One region of the Paenibacillus sp. OAS669 genome, then DNA from elsewhere that is predicted to be linked to it. Evidence: riboswitches for the same ligand, from Rfam matches in the RefSeq annotation. Region 1 holds a riboswitch; each other region holds the start of a gene.

Region 1 (5,010 bases):
TTTTTGTCCGAGCAGCCCGACCTACCGGCATTTTTCCCGCCTCATGGCGCGTAAAATGGCGGAGCGGTACGGCCATCATCCGGCGCTAGCCGTATGGCATGTCAACAACGAGTACGGCGGCAGCTGCTACTGCGAGCAATGCGAGAAGGCGTTCCGCGTCTGGCTGAAGAAGCGCTACGGTACGCTGGAAGCGGTAAATAAGGCATGGAACACGCGCTTCTGGGGGCATACGTTCCATGACTGGGATGAGATTGTGCTGCCCAGCGTGCTGACAGAGCAGCTAGGAGACGGGAAGACGACATTCCAGGGAATCTCTCTCGATTACAACCGCTTTAACAGCGATGCGCTGCTGGAGTGCTACCGGGCGGAATACGAGGAGCTTAAAGCCGTTACCCCCGATATCAAGGTAACGACGAACCTGATGGGCACCTTCAAGACGCTCGACTATTTCAAATGGGCCCAATCGATGGATATCGTATCCTGGGATAATTATCCCCGTTATGACACCCCGGTGAGCGTAACGGCCATGAGGCATGATCTGATGCGGGGCCTGAAGGACGGGGACCCGTTCATGCTGATGGAGCAGACGCCGAGCCAGCAGAACTGGCAGGCCTACAACAGCCTGAAGCGTCCCGGCGTCATGCGCTTGTGGAGCTACCAGGCAGTGGCCCGCGGTGCGGACACCGTCATGTTCTTCCAGCTGCGGCGTTCGATCGGCGCCTGCGAGAAATATCACGGCGCGGTCATCGAGCACGCGGGCCATGAGCATACCCGCGTTTTCCGCGAATGCGCGCAGCTTGGCGAGGAGCTGCAGCGGTTAGGAGACACGCTGCTGGATTCGCGTATTGAATCCAAAGTCGCAATCCTGTTCGATTGGGACAATTGGTGGGCGGTGGAGATGTCCTCAGGGCCGAGCAAGGAGCTCAAGTATCTGGATGAGCTCTCGAAGTACTACAAGGCGCTGTTCGACCGGAACATCCAGGTCGATTTGATCGGCGAGGATACGCCGCTGGATTCGTACAAGATCGTCCTGGCACCGCTTCTCTATATGGTGAAGCCGGGGATCGCCGGGAAGCTGGAGCAGTTTGTCCGGCAGGGCGGCAAGCTCGTCACGACGTTCTTCAGCGGCATTGTGAACGAGAACGACTTAGTTACGCTTGGCGGTTATCCCGGCGAGCTGCGTTCGTTGCTTGGCCTATGGGCGGAGGAAATCGATGCGCTGCCGCCGGAAGCATCCAACTCTATCGTGATGGAGGCTTCCTATGGGGAATTAGCAGCTGGAAGCTCTTACAGCTGCAGGTTGCTGTGCGATTTGATTCATGCCGAAGGGGCCGAGGTGCTCGCCGTGTACGGCTCGGACTTTTATCAAGGCATGCCTGCTTTAACCCGTAACCGGTTCGGACAGGGAGAGGCATGGTACGTCGCAACGAGTCCGGACGCCGAATTTATGGACCATCTTCTGTTCAGTCTTTGCAAGGAGAGCGGAATTGAGCCGCTTCTTGTGGCTCCGGAGGGCGTTGAGGTGACCCGCCGAAACAAAGAAGGCCGGCAGTTTACCTTCGTGCTTAATCATAACGACCGTTCAACGGCAATTGATCTGGGCGAAGCGGTATATCGCGACCTGTTGGAAGGAAAGGAGCATACGGGCCTATCGGAGCTTCCGTCCAAAGGGGTCTGGATCCTGCAGAACGAAGCCCGCTGATGGCTTCCGTCCGTTGCTCGTGTATTGACTTAAGACGGTATACGCTAAGCCCGGCAATGAAGGCCAATGGCCCGGATTGCCGGGCCTATTTGCATGGAAGGGCCTTGTTCGGATGTGTTAAGGCTGCATTAATGCTATAATGGGATATTAGAGCGTTACAATCTAAGAAAAGTCATTACAGATAGAGAGGGGGACGGAGCGATGCCCAAAAGCTTTGTCATAGAGGCTGTGATGCTTGCTGTGTATGGAGAAATGCTCGTTCCGAGCCAACCGGTAGAATACCTCGTTCCTTACACCACGATTCGGGAGCTGTATGAGCTGAAGGACAGCAAGGAACCGATCATGCCGGATGCAAGAGATGAAGCGCATGTAAGAGGGAAAATTGCCGAGCTGATCGGGCTGCTGGAGGAGCCGTTGAACCGGAAAAGAATGGAGCGCGCCGTGAATGTTCCTTGGGCCAAAAGTCCACCGATGCCGATCAATGATGCGGTAACGTTAACAATGGTAAACTCTTACGACAACGAAGAGTTTGGCGAAGCGTTCGATCCGATCGAAACGGAGCTGATTTTGACATCCATAAAAGAGCAGGTGCCGATTTTGACGGATCAGCCGGATTTTATTGAAAAGGTAATCGAGGCGGCGATTCAGGTCCAGGTGTATGATTTGGATGATTTTGAGTTTGCGGTCGAGGAGGATGGGACAATATAGTCCTATTTTGGAACAATATTGAAAATAAACTTATTTTTATGACTAAAATCCGCTGAACAAGCGGTTTTTTTTGTTTCATTAGGAAGGTATATCCAGTTCTTCAGAGCGATAGTCAGCTGATTTTTCAAGGACAGCTTCTTCTTTAGCGCGGATTTATAGGAACGGAATCACATACGTTTTTTTGACAAGATTCCAAACATTTACTGGCATTCTTGTCGAAAGAACAAATGGATTGTCAAAAAATGTATTGACTGTAGTATTGAGTATTATGTACTATGTATACAAAAGTAAAATATTTCATTGCTCCTACGTGCATCCAAAGACCTACATAAGCTCGCAAGCGTATTAGTACAACGGCAGCTAGAGGTGATGTTGAGACAAGACTGCGTTCCTGTAACTGACAATTTCATAAGCAAAAAGGTAAACCCATTCGAAAGATGGAGACACAAAGCCACGGGTCTAAGGTTTCGATGCTGAATAAGGAAACTATGATAGCCGGGTTGCCAAAACAGAGGATGTTTGTATATTTTGGCTATTCAATTTTTGAATAGCCATTTTTTATTAAAAGTTGGGGAGAGGACTATGAAAACCAAACGAATGTCAGTCATTTTCCAGAGTCAAACCTGGAGGAGCTTCAAACTGCAGCTCATGCTTGCCGTTATTGCCGTTATTTTTGTAACGGTAGCCGTCGTCGGCGGCTTTATGTACAAGTCGTCTGCGGATATGCTCAAGCAGGATATTGAATTGAACGTCAGCCAGCAGCTGGAACTAAATGCGCAGCTCATTACACAATGGCGCGACAGAGTGACGGCGGAGGCAAATGGAATCACCGGTTTGCCCGCTTTTGTGAAAGGCAATTCGTTTGACGAGCGTGTCGGCGTGCTGCAGGGTTATTTATCGAGAAACTCCGATTTCCTGCGGTTTTCGCTTTTTGATACGCAGGGGCAGGGGCAGCAGATTGAGAAGAAGGCTCTCGGCACCAAGTTCGATATCAGCTCCCGTGATTATTATAAGGAGGCGTTAACGGGGAAAACGCTGATCAGCGAGCCGATGATTTCCAAGGCCGATAACAGCATGATCATGAACGTCGCTGCTCCTCTCCGTGACGCTAATGGTACCGTAACCGGCGTCATTACGGGCGCCATCGGACGCGAGCAAATCGCAGCCATCGTTCAGCGCATTCAGTTCGGCAAAACCGGCTATGCCTACATGGTTAACGATAAAGGCGATATTTTGGCTCATCCGGATGCGAGCAAGGTGCTGACGGAGAACATTCTGGAAACGGCAGCGACACCCGAGCAGAAAGCCGGCTATGAGCAATTTTTGCAAATGCAGGAGCCGTTTATCGGCTACATTCAAGAGGACGGTTCCAAGCATCTGGTCGGGGCAAGGCAAATCCCGGACAGCGTCTGGAAGCTGGTAGTAACAGCGCCTTATTCTGAATTTACCGAGTCTCTGGACAGCATGTGGCTCCGGACGCTGCTGATTGCCTTCGTCATCATGGTTATTGGCATCGCCATCGCTTTGTGGCTGGGACAAACGATGTCTCAAGGCATTGTTAGAGTAGGACAAGCGATGAACCAATTGGCGCAGGGAGATCTGAAGCAGCATTTGCAGGTCCGTTCGCGTAATGAAGTAGGACAGCTGGCTGAGGACTTTAACACCATGACGGAGAACTTGAGGAATTTGATCGGGCAAGTCTCGCTGAATTCCGAGCAGCTTGCAGCCACCTTCGAGGAGCTGTCCGCCAGTGCGGATCAGAACTCCGTCGCTTCCCAGCAGATAGCCCAATCGATACAGAGGGTAGCGGAGGGAGCGGACGTGCAGGCCCATGGAGCCATGCAAAGCGCCAGTGCGATGGAAGAAATGGCTACCGGTGTACAGCGTATCGCTCAAGGCACTTCCGTCATGGCCGAAAGTGCGTTAAAAACCTCGGAGGAGTCGGAAAAAGGGAAGGAACAAGTGGAGAAAATCTCCTACCAGATGGACAATATCCACGACAAGGTTACGGAATGTACTGCAGTTATTAACCGTCTGGATGCGAAATCGCAGGAGATCGGCGACATTATCAAGCTGATAACGGAAATCTCCGCCCAAACGAACCTTTTGGCCCTTAATGCTGCTATCGAAGCTGCGCGTGCCGGAGAACAGGGCCGGGGCTTTGCGGTAGTCGCCCAGGAAGTCAGAAAGCTCGCCGAGCAATCGGCTCAATCCGCGAACGAAATCACCGAATTGATCCGGGAAGTTCGCAACGATACGGTTCTTGCGGTTGAAGCTATGAATGAAAATGCCAAGGAAGTGGAAACCGGCATTCAGGTCGTGGCCGATGCGGGGGAAACCTTCAACCTCATCTACAAGGCAGCCCAGGAGGTGGCGGATCAGGTGCAGGAAATTTCCGCCGTCGCTCAAGAAATAGCAGCCGGTACGGAGGAAGTATCTGCTTCCCTTGATGAGTCCGCGAACATAGCGAAGGAATCTACCGGGCTGGCGCAGGAGGTTTCCTCAGCTGCCCAGAAGCAAATGGCGTCCATGGAAGAAATTACGGCAAGCGCAGGCGATTTGAGCAAAATGGCGCAGGAGCTTCAGGAGCTGATCGGACG
Region 2 (5,010 bases), on a different contig from region 1:
AAGCAAGGAAGTGCAGGAGCAATGGGTGGAGAAGGTCGGGGAGCTCCCGGCCAAGAAGGAGGTCGCTTTGCAGGAGAAATATGCCAAGGATGAGAAGCTGGGGCCGTTCATTCAACAGCTTGGCGTGGCACATGCCCATTTCTTCGTTGATGAGAAGCTGGAGCGGGACTACTTCACAGAGGCGGTCGATCAGGTGGTGCTGAACAAGGTGCCTTATGAGAAAGCTTTCGAGGAGCTTGTATCGAAGACGCAGAAGCTGTATGACGATTATTGGGCGAAGCAGGATAAGAAATGAGGCGGGAGTCAGGGGGAGTGTCTATGGAACAAGTAAATAAGCTTGCACTCCGTAAAAAGCCAATTTCCTTTAAAAGCGGGCTCAGCTATAAAAAGCAGCGCTATCTGTTTATTTACAGCTGCCTTCTGCTGCCCCTTCTTTTTTTTGTCATCGTACGTATTCTGCCTATTGCCTATGCATTCAACATTGGCTTCCGGGAGTGGGATTTATTGTCGGAGGAGAAGCCCTTCGTCGGATTCGACAACTATGCAGCGCTCTTTCAGGATACGAAGTTCATCAGGTCGCTCGGCAATACGTTCGTATATGTTCTGATCGGCGTGCCGGGGCAGTTGATCGCCGGTCTGGCGGTTGCGCTCCTTCTTCATAAGCTCCATGTATCCAGAGGCTTGTACCGGACCCTTTACTTTATCCCCTATATCACCAGTGTAGTTGCGGTAAGCTGGGTGTTTCGCTGGATTTTTATGAAAAATGGAGTTATCAATGCGCTGCTCCTGAAGCTGGGTCTCGAGCCGCAGCTATTCCTGGGCTCTCCGTCTCAAGCGATCTTTATTGTTATTGCCGCAATGATATGGCAGAGCATCGGGTTTCAGATGATCGTCTTTTTGAGCGGGCTGGAGAATATCCCGGCCTTGTATTACGATGCAGCTTCCATCGACGGAGCGAACCGCTGGCAAAGGTTTCGTTATATTACATTACCGCTGCTCAACCCGGTTCTAGTGTTCTCCGTCATTATTGCCAGCATCAGCTATCTGCAATCGTTCACCCAGGTGTTGAATATGACCTTGGGAGGTCCGCTGAACTCGACGGTTTCCCTGGTATTGTATATCTACGATATGGCCTTTAAGCATTTCAATATGGGAGAGGCGGCTGCGGCGACCGTGGTGCTGTTTGTCATCATTTTATTGCTGTCTCTGCTGCAGATGAAGATATTAAGCAGCAAAACAGAGTATTAGGCCCTAGGGGGTGAAGGCAGTGAAGGTTACAGGAAACGCCGGTGGAACGAACAAGAGGCGCCGGTTCGGGGCTACTATAGTTCTGCTTCATATCGTACTCAGCATCGGAACAGTGGGAATGGTATTTCCTTTTGTGTGGATGATCGCCACCTCCTTGAAGCTGCCGAAGGACGTATTCTCCTTGCAGCTGATTCCGGAGACGATGACCCTTGATAATTATGCGGCCTTGTTCGTCCAATCCCCGTTCGCCGACTGGATGCTGAACAGCCTGGTCGTGGCCTGCATAACGACGGCAAGCGTGGCGCTGTTTGATACGGTAGCAGGCTATATTCTGGCCCGATTTTCATTTCACGGCAAGCAGGTTATCTTTATCGCCATCTTAAGCACGATGATGGTGCCTACGGAGATGCTGATCATCCCCTGGTATATCGCCTCTGTTCAACTGGATTGGGTAGATACGTATACGGGGATTTTGTTTCCCGGGATCATGTCGGCTTTCGGCATTTTCCTGATGAAGCAATTTATGGAGCAGGTTCCTCAAGAGCTGCTGGACGCAGCCAGAGTCGACGGTTTGAATGAATGGAGCATCATGGTGCGTATTGCGGTGCCTCTTGTTCGTCCCGCGCTGGCTGCGTTAGGAATACTTACTTTTTTATCCAGCTGGAACGCTTTTATTTGGCCGCTTATTGTGACCCAGTCGCCCGAACGATTAACCATTCCGGTGGGCATTTCCTTCTTCTCGAGCGAACAGAAGGACAGCAGCAGCTGGGCGATGATTATGACAGGAGCAAGTGTCTCGGTGCTTCCGCTAATCGCCGTATTCCTGTTGTTTCAAAAGCATATTATCCGCGGCATTGCATTAACGGGACTGAAATAGGTTCTTCACCATTTGGCGGGTACTCATATGAATTTGGCCTCTTTACAAATAGCCGGATATAGTAGTAAAGTCATGGAGATACGGTTGGTGCTATAGGAAAACAAGTACTATTTTGCCAGCTTGTATGCTACAATGGATGTAGTTTGGCTATATAATCACCATGACAAATCGATAATGGCAAACTTGCCGAAAGGCAGGGACGCAAAGCCACAGGCCTAAAGGAGCATTCCTATGGCGGCTGGGTTACCGAAAACGGCGCATAGGTTCTAAGTTTTGCAAAAACAAGACTGCCCAATTTCGGGCAGTTTTTTTTAATTCTTATAACTTTCTTTGTAAAGGGGCTGTATCATGTGCAAGCAAACTTCGTGAACCCGTTCTTAACTTCTTCACTTCATGTCATTGAAACGCTGATCCAAATTAAACCCATTGTCGGGCAGCTTAGTATGAGAACGATCCAATACACGGAGGATTACGTTTGGCTCAAAATCGGGATTCTGGGCCAGCTGCAAAAGGATATTATTTTTGGTATTCCCGAGACGGTTGCTTTACGGATGGTATCCGGGATGATGGGCGGCTATCCCCTCACGCATTTTGATGAGATGTGCCAGAGCGCGGTCGGCGAGCTGGGGAATATGATTAGCGGAAATGCCAGCACCTTGCTGTTTCAGCAGGGGATCGAAGTCGATATTACACCGCCGAGCCTCATTAACGGAGCTGCAAACCATTGGGGGGGCGAAGTGTTCAGTATTCCTCTTAGTCTGGAAACCATCGGAGAATTTCATATTTATATTTCCGCATAATAATGTATACTATTCCTATGAGACAAAATGTATATAAAGTCCTATAGTTTTGAGCATTGGACTTCCGATCTCTTTATGATATGTTATGTAATATCACACTCCTATATATAGGCGGGTTTTCTTTTATGGATGCAGAGCCTTTGTTAAAGCATGTAAGGGATAAGAAGTCACAGGTTATTGAGCAGTGGCAGAAGCTGATGGAGGAGCAGATTTTACGCGGGTATAATGTATCCAATATGATGCGCAGGGGCGACATCTATTTTGATTATATTACCGATCTTCATATTCCCCCGGAGCAGCATCCGATTCGGCAATTGGTTGACGATTGGTGCGGAAGGTTCGAGGAATTGGGGCTTCAAATTATTGATATTATTCAATGCTCTCACTCATGGCGCCGCGCCTTGCTGGATGTACTCGGAGATTCGCTGCCGGCAACCTTGTATCACCAAATTTGTCTTCGAATCGACGATTTCGAGGGAATCCTATGCAAGCATTATTGGCAGATTACATTGGCTTCAATGATAGAAAAAGATACGGCTATTCACCAGCTTCACGACGACCGGATGAATCTGATCGGGAAAATGGCCGCCAGCATGGCGCACGAAATTCGCAACCCTTTAACTTCTATTAAAGGGTTTATTAAACTGCTTCGTTCTAATATCCATTCTCTGCCAAAAGAGAAGATAGACTCCTATTTGGAGTTCATAGAGGATGAATGCAACAATATGCATATGCAGGTGACCGGATTTCTCAGCTTCTCCAAGAAGCCTATGGTGGAAGAAGAGAAGGAGCCGATCTCCGTCAAGCAGATGCTGGAATACAACCTGTCGTTGCTGCGCCCTCGACTAATTAATGAAAATGTCAATCTGTGCGTTAAAATTCCGGAACATATGACCCTTCGCGTTCAGAGGCTGGGAATCCAACAGGTGCTGAACAATTTGATTAATAATGGTATCGATGCGCTCTCTCAAGCGAAGTACGATAAAAAAATGAAGATATCCGCCTTCGAGGACCAGCGTAAAGCCTATATTCACATTACGAATAACGGTCCTCCTATTCCGGCGGAGCTGGCCAAATCGCTATTTGTCCCATTTGTTACCAACAAAACGAATGGAACGGGCCTAGGGCTTACGATTTGCAAGCAAATTATGCATAAAAATGACGGGGAGATCTCGTTCTCCAGTACGGATAAGGAAACTGTATTTATGCTGACCTTTCCCAAGTCGGCTTCCTGAATAACTGAATCCATAAAAGAGGAACTGCAAGCGATTAAGCTTGCGGTTTTTTTGTATGCACATATACCTGCAATAACTTACCAACGGTTAAATAAGGAGCCGAGAGGGGTTTGTTCATGCTCCGTTCATATTCGTGGTGTACTTTAATCGAAGAAATCGAATGTGCCCTGTCGTCATTCGTCCGGGCATAACGTGGATGCCGACGCTTATAAAGCAAAGTTCAGTACCGCTTACGAAGTAAGTTTTGCCCTGCAAAACTAAGCAAATGCTTACGAAGTCAGCTTTGCTTCGCAAAGCTAAGAAAATGCTTACGATGCAAGCTTTACTGCGTAAAGCTCTTAGGAGGGAACCCAATGAACAAACTGACCAGCTTCTCCATGAAAAATGTAGCTGCGGTGTTCATCATGATAGCCATATTGATGGGCGGAGGCTTGTACTCAGCATCTACATTGAAAGTGGAGAACATGCCGGACGTATCCTTTCCGGTAGTCTTAATTTCCACCACCTACCAAGGTCCGCCTAAGGATGTGATGGAAGAGGTCACGAAGCCTATAGAGGATAAGGTGGCCAATATCGAGGATCTTGATTCGCTGACGTCTACCTCAAGCGATAACGTATCCACCATCATCGTCCAATTCAAGCAAAATGTAGACACAGATAAAAAGAAGCAGGACTTGGAAAGTCTGGTGCAGGAAGTGCAGCTGCCTGCTACGGCGGATAGACCCAAGGTATCCACCTTCGGCTTTGCTTCGATACCTGCCTATTACTTGGCGATCAATGCCGACAACGGCATGAGCCAGACGGAGCTGGATCAGCTCTATGAGGACAAAATCAAGCCAGGCTTTGAAGC
Region 3 (5,010 bases), on a different contig from region 1:
AGCTCTTTTTGCAGACTCATAATGGCTAAGATCTCAAAGGACGCTCCAATAAACAGGATGGAATTGGCAAGGGATATTGACAGCAAGTCGGGAATTTCTCCGCGGAATGCCTGAAGAAACCAAGTCGCGGTCTGAGCGCATTTGGCTAAAAAGAAGGCTTTGACGGTAACCTCTTTGGTGTGATCATGCCAATAAGCGCTAATGAGGATTAAGGTAAATAAATGTCCGATGCCTAGAGCGATAAAGATTGTTTTTGCGTCCAAGAGCCAATCCATTAGGAGCCACCATCTTTTGAGGGGAAATGTCCAGCCATTTGAGTATAACAAAGTCCGGGGCTCTTATATACCTTTGTTTCGGGGCGGCTCCGCAACGGAAATGGATTTCCCGACAAAAAAAGACATCCCTATGGATGTCTCGCAGCATCACTTATTTTGGCTACAGCTGGATGGTCCCATTCGTAGACTGTGCCGACTCCTGTAAATGATAGGTTACCGCAGCTGCTGCTGCTTTCGCTTTGAATACCGTACTCATATCGAAAATGAGCAGCTTCGCCGGTTCTCCGGGAAGCCCATACTGAATGGACAGATACCGGCCTATCCTTTTCGTTGCTTCAGGAGTGAGATAGCCGTAGTTGTTGGACAAAATGGATTGCGTCACCGCAGCGGCCCCCGTGATTTTATATAGCGGCAGCTCAAAATACTTGTTTTTCCAATCTATAACAACCTTATCCGGTGTAACATATATTGCGGTCATTGCGGTCTGTGGAATTTGCGGAATGCCGTACTTATGAAGGCATGAAAAGCTGCTGTGAGCCCCCATTCGATACTGCTTCCCAAGCCGTTTGTTGTTCACATAGGTCTTAATAAGCCATATGGCGAGAGCGATGATGAACAAACCTTTGACGATAGGGAAATCGTCGACGATAGGAATTCGAAGGCCATCCTCAATGAATCGTGACAGGACGAACGCAGCCGCAAACAAGATTGCTGTGATGAGAAGGTTTTGCTTGAACCGCCCATTCCATTGGATAAGGGATAGGAGGGTTTTGAATATAAACAGCAGGAAGAAAAAAGAGAATAATCCTAAAAAGACATAAAGGATAGAAAACATGGTGCAAACATCCCTTCGGATCCTTTGGTAACATTATATTCATAATAACAGGTTGAAAATAATTGGTAAACGCTTCCTGATAGGATGATGGATAAATTTGTTGAAAAAGAAGGAAATAGGGCGGTGAGTGTAGAAATGGAGCGGATGCTGAACCTGCGCTATGTTCGTATAAGGGTCCGGCTGATTGAGAAAAGGATGTGATCGGAAATGGAAAACTCCAAATACGAAAAGCATTATTCGGAGCAAGGATTCTGGTCCAAGCTGAAAAAGCATGCGAAGGATGCCGGATCCAAAGTCGTTTACAGCGGGCTGCTCTTATACTATGCGCTTCAAAGTCCTTCTACGCCGACAAAAGCGAAGATTCAAATTTATGGTGCGCTCGGCTATTTGATCCTGCCGATTGATATCGTTCCGGATATGCTGCCTGTCGTAGGCTATGTGGATGATTTAGGCGCTTTGATGCTGGCCATTGGTGCCGTTGCCATGAACATAGACAATTCCGTTAAGCAAAAAGCCAAAGAGAAGCTGAAGGATCTTTTCGGAGACGATGCCGTCAACCACCAGGACATTATAGATATCGACGCTCACATCGTAGAATAGAGGATACTAAACAGGAAAGAGCACCGCACAGTGCTCTTTTTGCATGTGTAACGAATGTATTCAGCAATGCGTTTGTTAGTATACGAGTGATAGGATCCGATAGTCTGCCGAAACGGAAGCTGATAGGTTTCAGATTGGCTTCCCTTTTTTACCAAATAGAAAATGTTTATAATGAATGAGATAGATCCAACCATCACCGGAGGTAGAAGCCATGAGGATCAAAAAAATCATTTCCGCAGCGTGCATTGTCGTTGGAATTGCTGTGATGGCCTACCCGACGGTGAATGACCGTTACGAGAGCTATAAGCAGCAGCAGATTTTAGAGCAGTGGCAGGAAAGCTTGCAGTATCTAGATCAAGCCGGTTCAGATCCGGAGCCAGAGCAGGAACCGGTCACGGTTCCTTTGCCTGCGCCCGTTCCATTGAGTGCGGATGTGGTAGAGGTCCAGCCCGCGCCATTGAAGGCGGAACCGACCCCAGTCCCTCTATCTATCGGGCAGAAGAATGTGGAGGGTGTCCTCAAGATCGATAAGATCGACTTGAAGCTTCCTATTATCAAGAACGCAACGGCGGCGAATCTGAAGCTGTCGGTTGCCAGTATGGCGAATACAGGCAAGCCGGGAGAAATCGGCAATTATGCCATTGCGGGACATAGGAATCTTACGTATGGCAAAAATTTTAACCGCTTGGATGAAGTGACCGAGGGCGACCTCATAGAGGTAGATACGGGGAGCAAGCAGTATCGCTATAAGGTAGAAAGCAAGCAATACGTACTTCCCGAGGAAGTATGGGTGCTGAAAGGAAACGGCAAAGATCGGCAAATTACGCTAATTACCTGCCATCCTATGGAAAATCCGACACATCGCATCATAGTTAAAGGAAAATTGATAGAAGAGTGAGCATTTAGAACTAGAGAGGAAACAAATGGTATGCTATACTCATAGATAACCAAATAAGTTTTCGGTGCTTTCCACCGATAAAGGCAAATTCAGCGAAAGCTGGAGACGCAAAGCTATAGGGCCTTCCCTGGTCAAACTACCAGGATGGCAGCCAGTTACCGAAAGGAGAGTCTATGTTTCGTACATTAGGAGCATTGTTGCTGATCGCTGCGCTATTTCTGACTACGGCGCCTAAAGTTACCCATGCCGCTGCCGGACAACCTGTTCTGGATAAGAGTTCTCTGAGCAACGGGATTATTAAGGTCCATTATGCGGATCTAGAGCATAAGGCACTTGTGCGTGTAACCAAGGGCGAGGTCCAAATGGATTATAACCTGGTGGACGGGGCATCCTACCCTCTGCAATTGGGTGACGGCAGCTACCATGTACTGGTTGCGAAACAGATTTCCGACAACAAATATCAAGTGATTTTGCAGGAAAATGTCGACGTGAAGACGGTGAATGAGCAGGCCGTGTTTTTGCAGTCCATATCTATAGCGAGCTGGAACGAGACGACCAAAGCTGTAGTGGAGGCAAAGAAACTAGCCGCGAATGCTGCAACCGATGAAGATAAAGTAAAAGCGATTTATGCCTTTTTGACGCAAAACTACAAATATAGTGAGAGTAAAGCACAAACTGTAGACACAGGCTATATCCCTGACTTGGATAAGGTATACGAGGAATCCGGCGGAATATGCTTTGATTATGCTGCTACCTTCACGGCAATGGCCAGAAGCTTGGGAATCCCGACCCGATTGGTAATGGGATACGAGGTCCATGCCCCCGAGGTGTATCATGCGTGGAATCAAGTATATCTCAAGGATCTTCAAGAATGGGTCATTATCGACACCACCTATGACGCGTCCCGTGTACAAAGCGGGCAAGAGACAACTATGATAAAAAACAGTGCCGATTATGTTGTTACTGAGATCTATTAAGTAACTTCCATTCGCCTAGCCGGCGGGAAATCGCAGCCTGAAGAATCTGCATTTGATGCGGGTTCTTTTTTTTGTGCAATCGAACAGCGGCCTGTTGTTCAGAAATTATTCAGATCGGTGATTTACAATGACTTCGGTAATGAAACCGTAGAAGGATTTATGAAATTAGACTACGTGAAAGGGGTGATAAGAAGGGTTTCATTCATAGTAAGACGAGGGAAGGGAAAAACATATGTGGAGGAAAAAAACCAGTGCGCTGCTGATCGCTCTATTGTTTGTTATCCAGAGCCTATCGGGAGTCGGTTGTTTGACTCAGGCCTTTGCCTCAGGCACTATTACCGGCAACATCATCAACAGCGTAACCATGACGGTATACGACAAAGCAGGACAAGTCGTCACCGGCAATGTATACGAGCAGGGCTCCAAGGTCCGATTGGATTACACCTGGTCCTTGCCTGACAACCATGGTTACCACAGCGGGGATACCTTTGCCTTCACGCTGCCGCAAGCGTTCTTGCTCTTCAATGATATCAGCGGGCCATTACGGAACGGTGATGAAGACATAGGAACGTTCAAGGTCAGCAAGGACAGTCACCAAGTGCTCATGACCTTCAACAGCTATATCGAAAGTCATAGCCAGGTGCGGGGGACCCTCACCATTGACACGCAATTCGACATCAAGACAGTAACAGGAAGCACGACGCAAGTTATTAAAATTCCGGTTCAATCCGGAGAGCAGGTATTTACCCTTATCTTTAAGCCTAACGTCACATCGACCATCGGAAAAAGCGGTGTTCCTCAAGGCTTTAACCCTAAGAACATCGATTGGACGATTGATGTGAACAAGTCGCTGGACTCCGTGCAGCATGCGGTTGTCACCGACCCTATGCCGGCAGGCCTGGCGGCACCGGTAACGGTTGCCGTTTATAGCCTTAATGTAAACCTGGACGGCTCAGTAACCCAAGGCTCCTTGGTTGACGCCGGCAAATACAAGGTGGACACGGCAGGAAATGTTCTGCAAGTAAGCTTTACGAATAACCCGATCCAAGGTGCATACCGGATTCAGTATACGACTCCGATCACGGATTCCGGCGTAAGAACGTTCGTGAATACGGCAACGTTTGAAGGAAGCAACAAGCCGGCCTCTCAATCTGAGGCGACGGTGACCATCCAGCGCGTGAGCGATCTGGACAAGCATCCTTCCAAGTATGACCAGGCTGCACAAACGATCGATTGGGCCATCCAGTACAACTACAACGAGAAGTCCATAGCACAATCAGAGGCCTATTTATTCGATTCTTTCAATGACTCGCAAGAATTGGTTACCGGCTCTTTCCACGTATATCCTGTAACGTTGGATGCTACCGGCAAGGAGCTTCTGGGCACGGAGCTGCCTGCCTCGGAGTATACGGTAAGCCCTGTAGC

What was found. A riboswitch is a leader RNA that binds a small molecule or an ion and turns the genes downstream of it on or off. The one in region 1 is predicted to bind cyclic di-GMP.
Region 2: another riboswitch for cyclic di-GMP. It lies ahead of GGC63_RS21505 (chemotaxis protein CheX); the one in region 1 lies ahead of GGC63_RS08650 (methyl-accepting chemotaxis protein).
Region 3: another riboswitch for cyclic di-GMP. It lies ahead of GGC63_RS17570 (transglutaminase-like domain-containing protein); the one in region 1 lies ahead of GGC63_RS08650 (methyl-accepting chemotaxis protein).

The regions. Positions count from the first base shown of each region.
Region 1 covers NZ_JADBDR010000003.1:142,031-147,040, forward strand. The annotation lists gene GGC63_RS08640 (beta-galactosidase) at 1-1,702, shown strand, start outside; gene GGC63_RS08645 (ADP-heptose synthase) at 1,904-2,410, shown strand; cyclic di-GMP riboswitch class I at 2,820-2,918, shown strand; gene GGC63_RS08650 (methyl-accepting chemotaxis protein) at 2,993-5,010, shown strand, end outside.
Region 2 covers NZ_JADBDR010000010.1:84,446-89,455, forward strand. The annotation lists gene GGC63_RS21490 (extracellular solute-binding protein) at 1-295, shown strand, start outside; gene GGC63_RS21495 (carbohydrate ABC transporter permease) at 319-1,248, shown strand; gene GGC63_RS21500 (carbohydrate ABC transporter permease) at 1,268-2,125, shown strand; cyclic di-GMP riboswitch class I at 2,292-2,376, shown strand; gene GGC63_RS21505 (chemotaxis protein CheX) at 2,476-2,925, shown strand; gene GGC63_RS21510 (sensor histidine kinase) at 3,051-4,160, shown strand; gene GGC63_RS21515 (efflux RND transporter permease subunit) at 4,514-5,010, shown strand, end outside.
Region 3 covers NZ_JADBDR010000007.1:255,413-260,422, reverse strand. The annotation lists gene GGC63_RS17590 (GGDEF domain-containing protein) at 1-275, opposite strand, end outside; gene GGC63_RS17585 (hypothetical protein) at 436-1,110, opposite strand; gene GGC63_RS17580 (YkvA family protein) at 1,318-1,710, shown strand; gene GGC63_RS17575 (class D sortase) at 1,922-2,608, shown strand; cyclic di-GMP riboswitch class I at 2,681-2,771, shown strand; gene GGC63_RS17570 (transglutaminase-like domain-containing protein) at 2,782-3,585, shown strand; gene GGC63_RS17565 (collagen binding domain-containing protein) at 3,818-5,010, shown strand, end outside.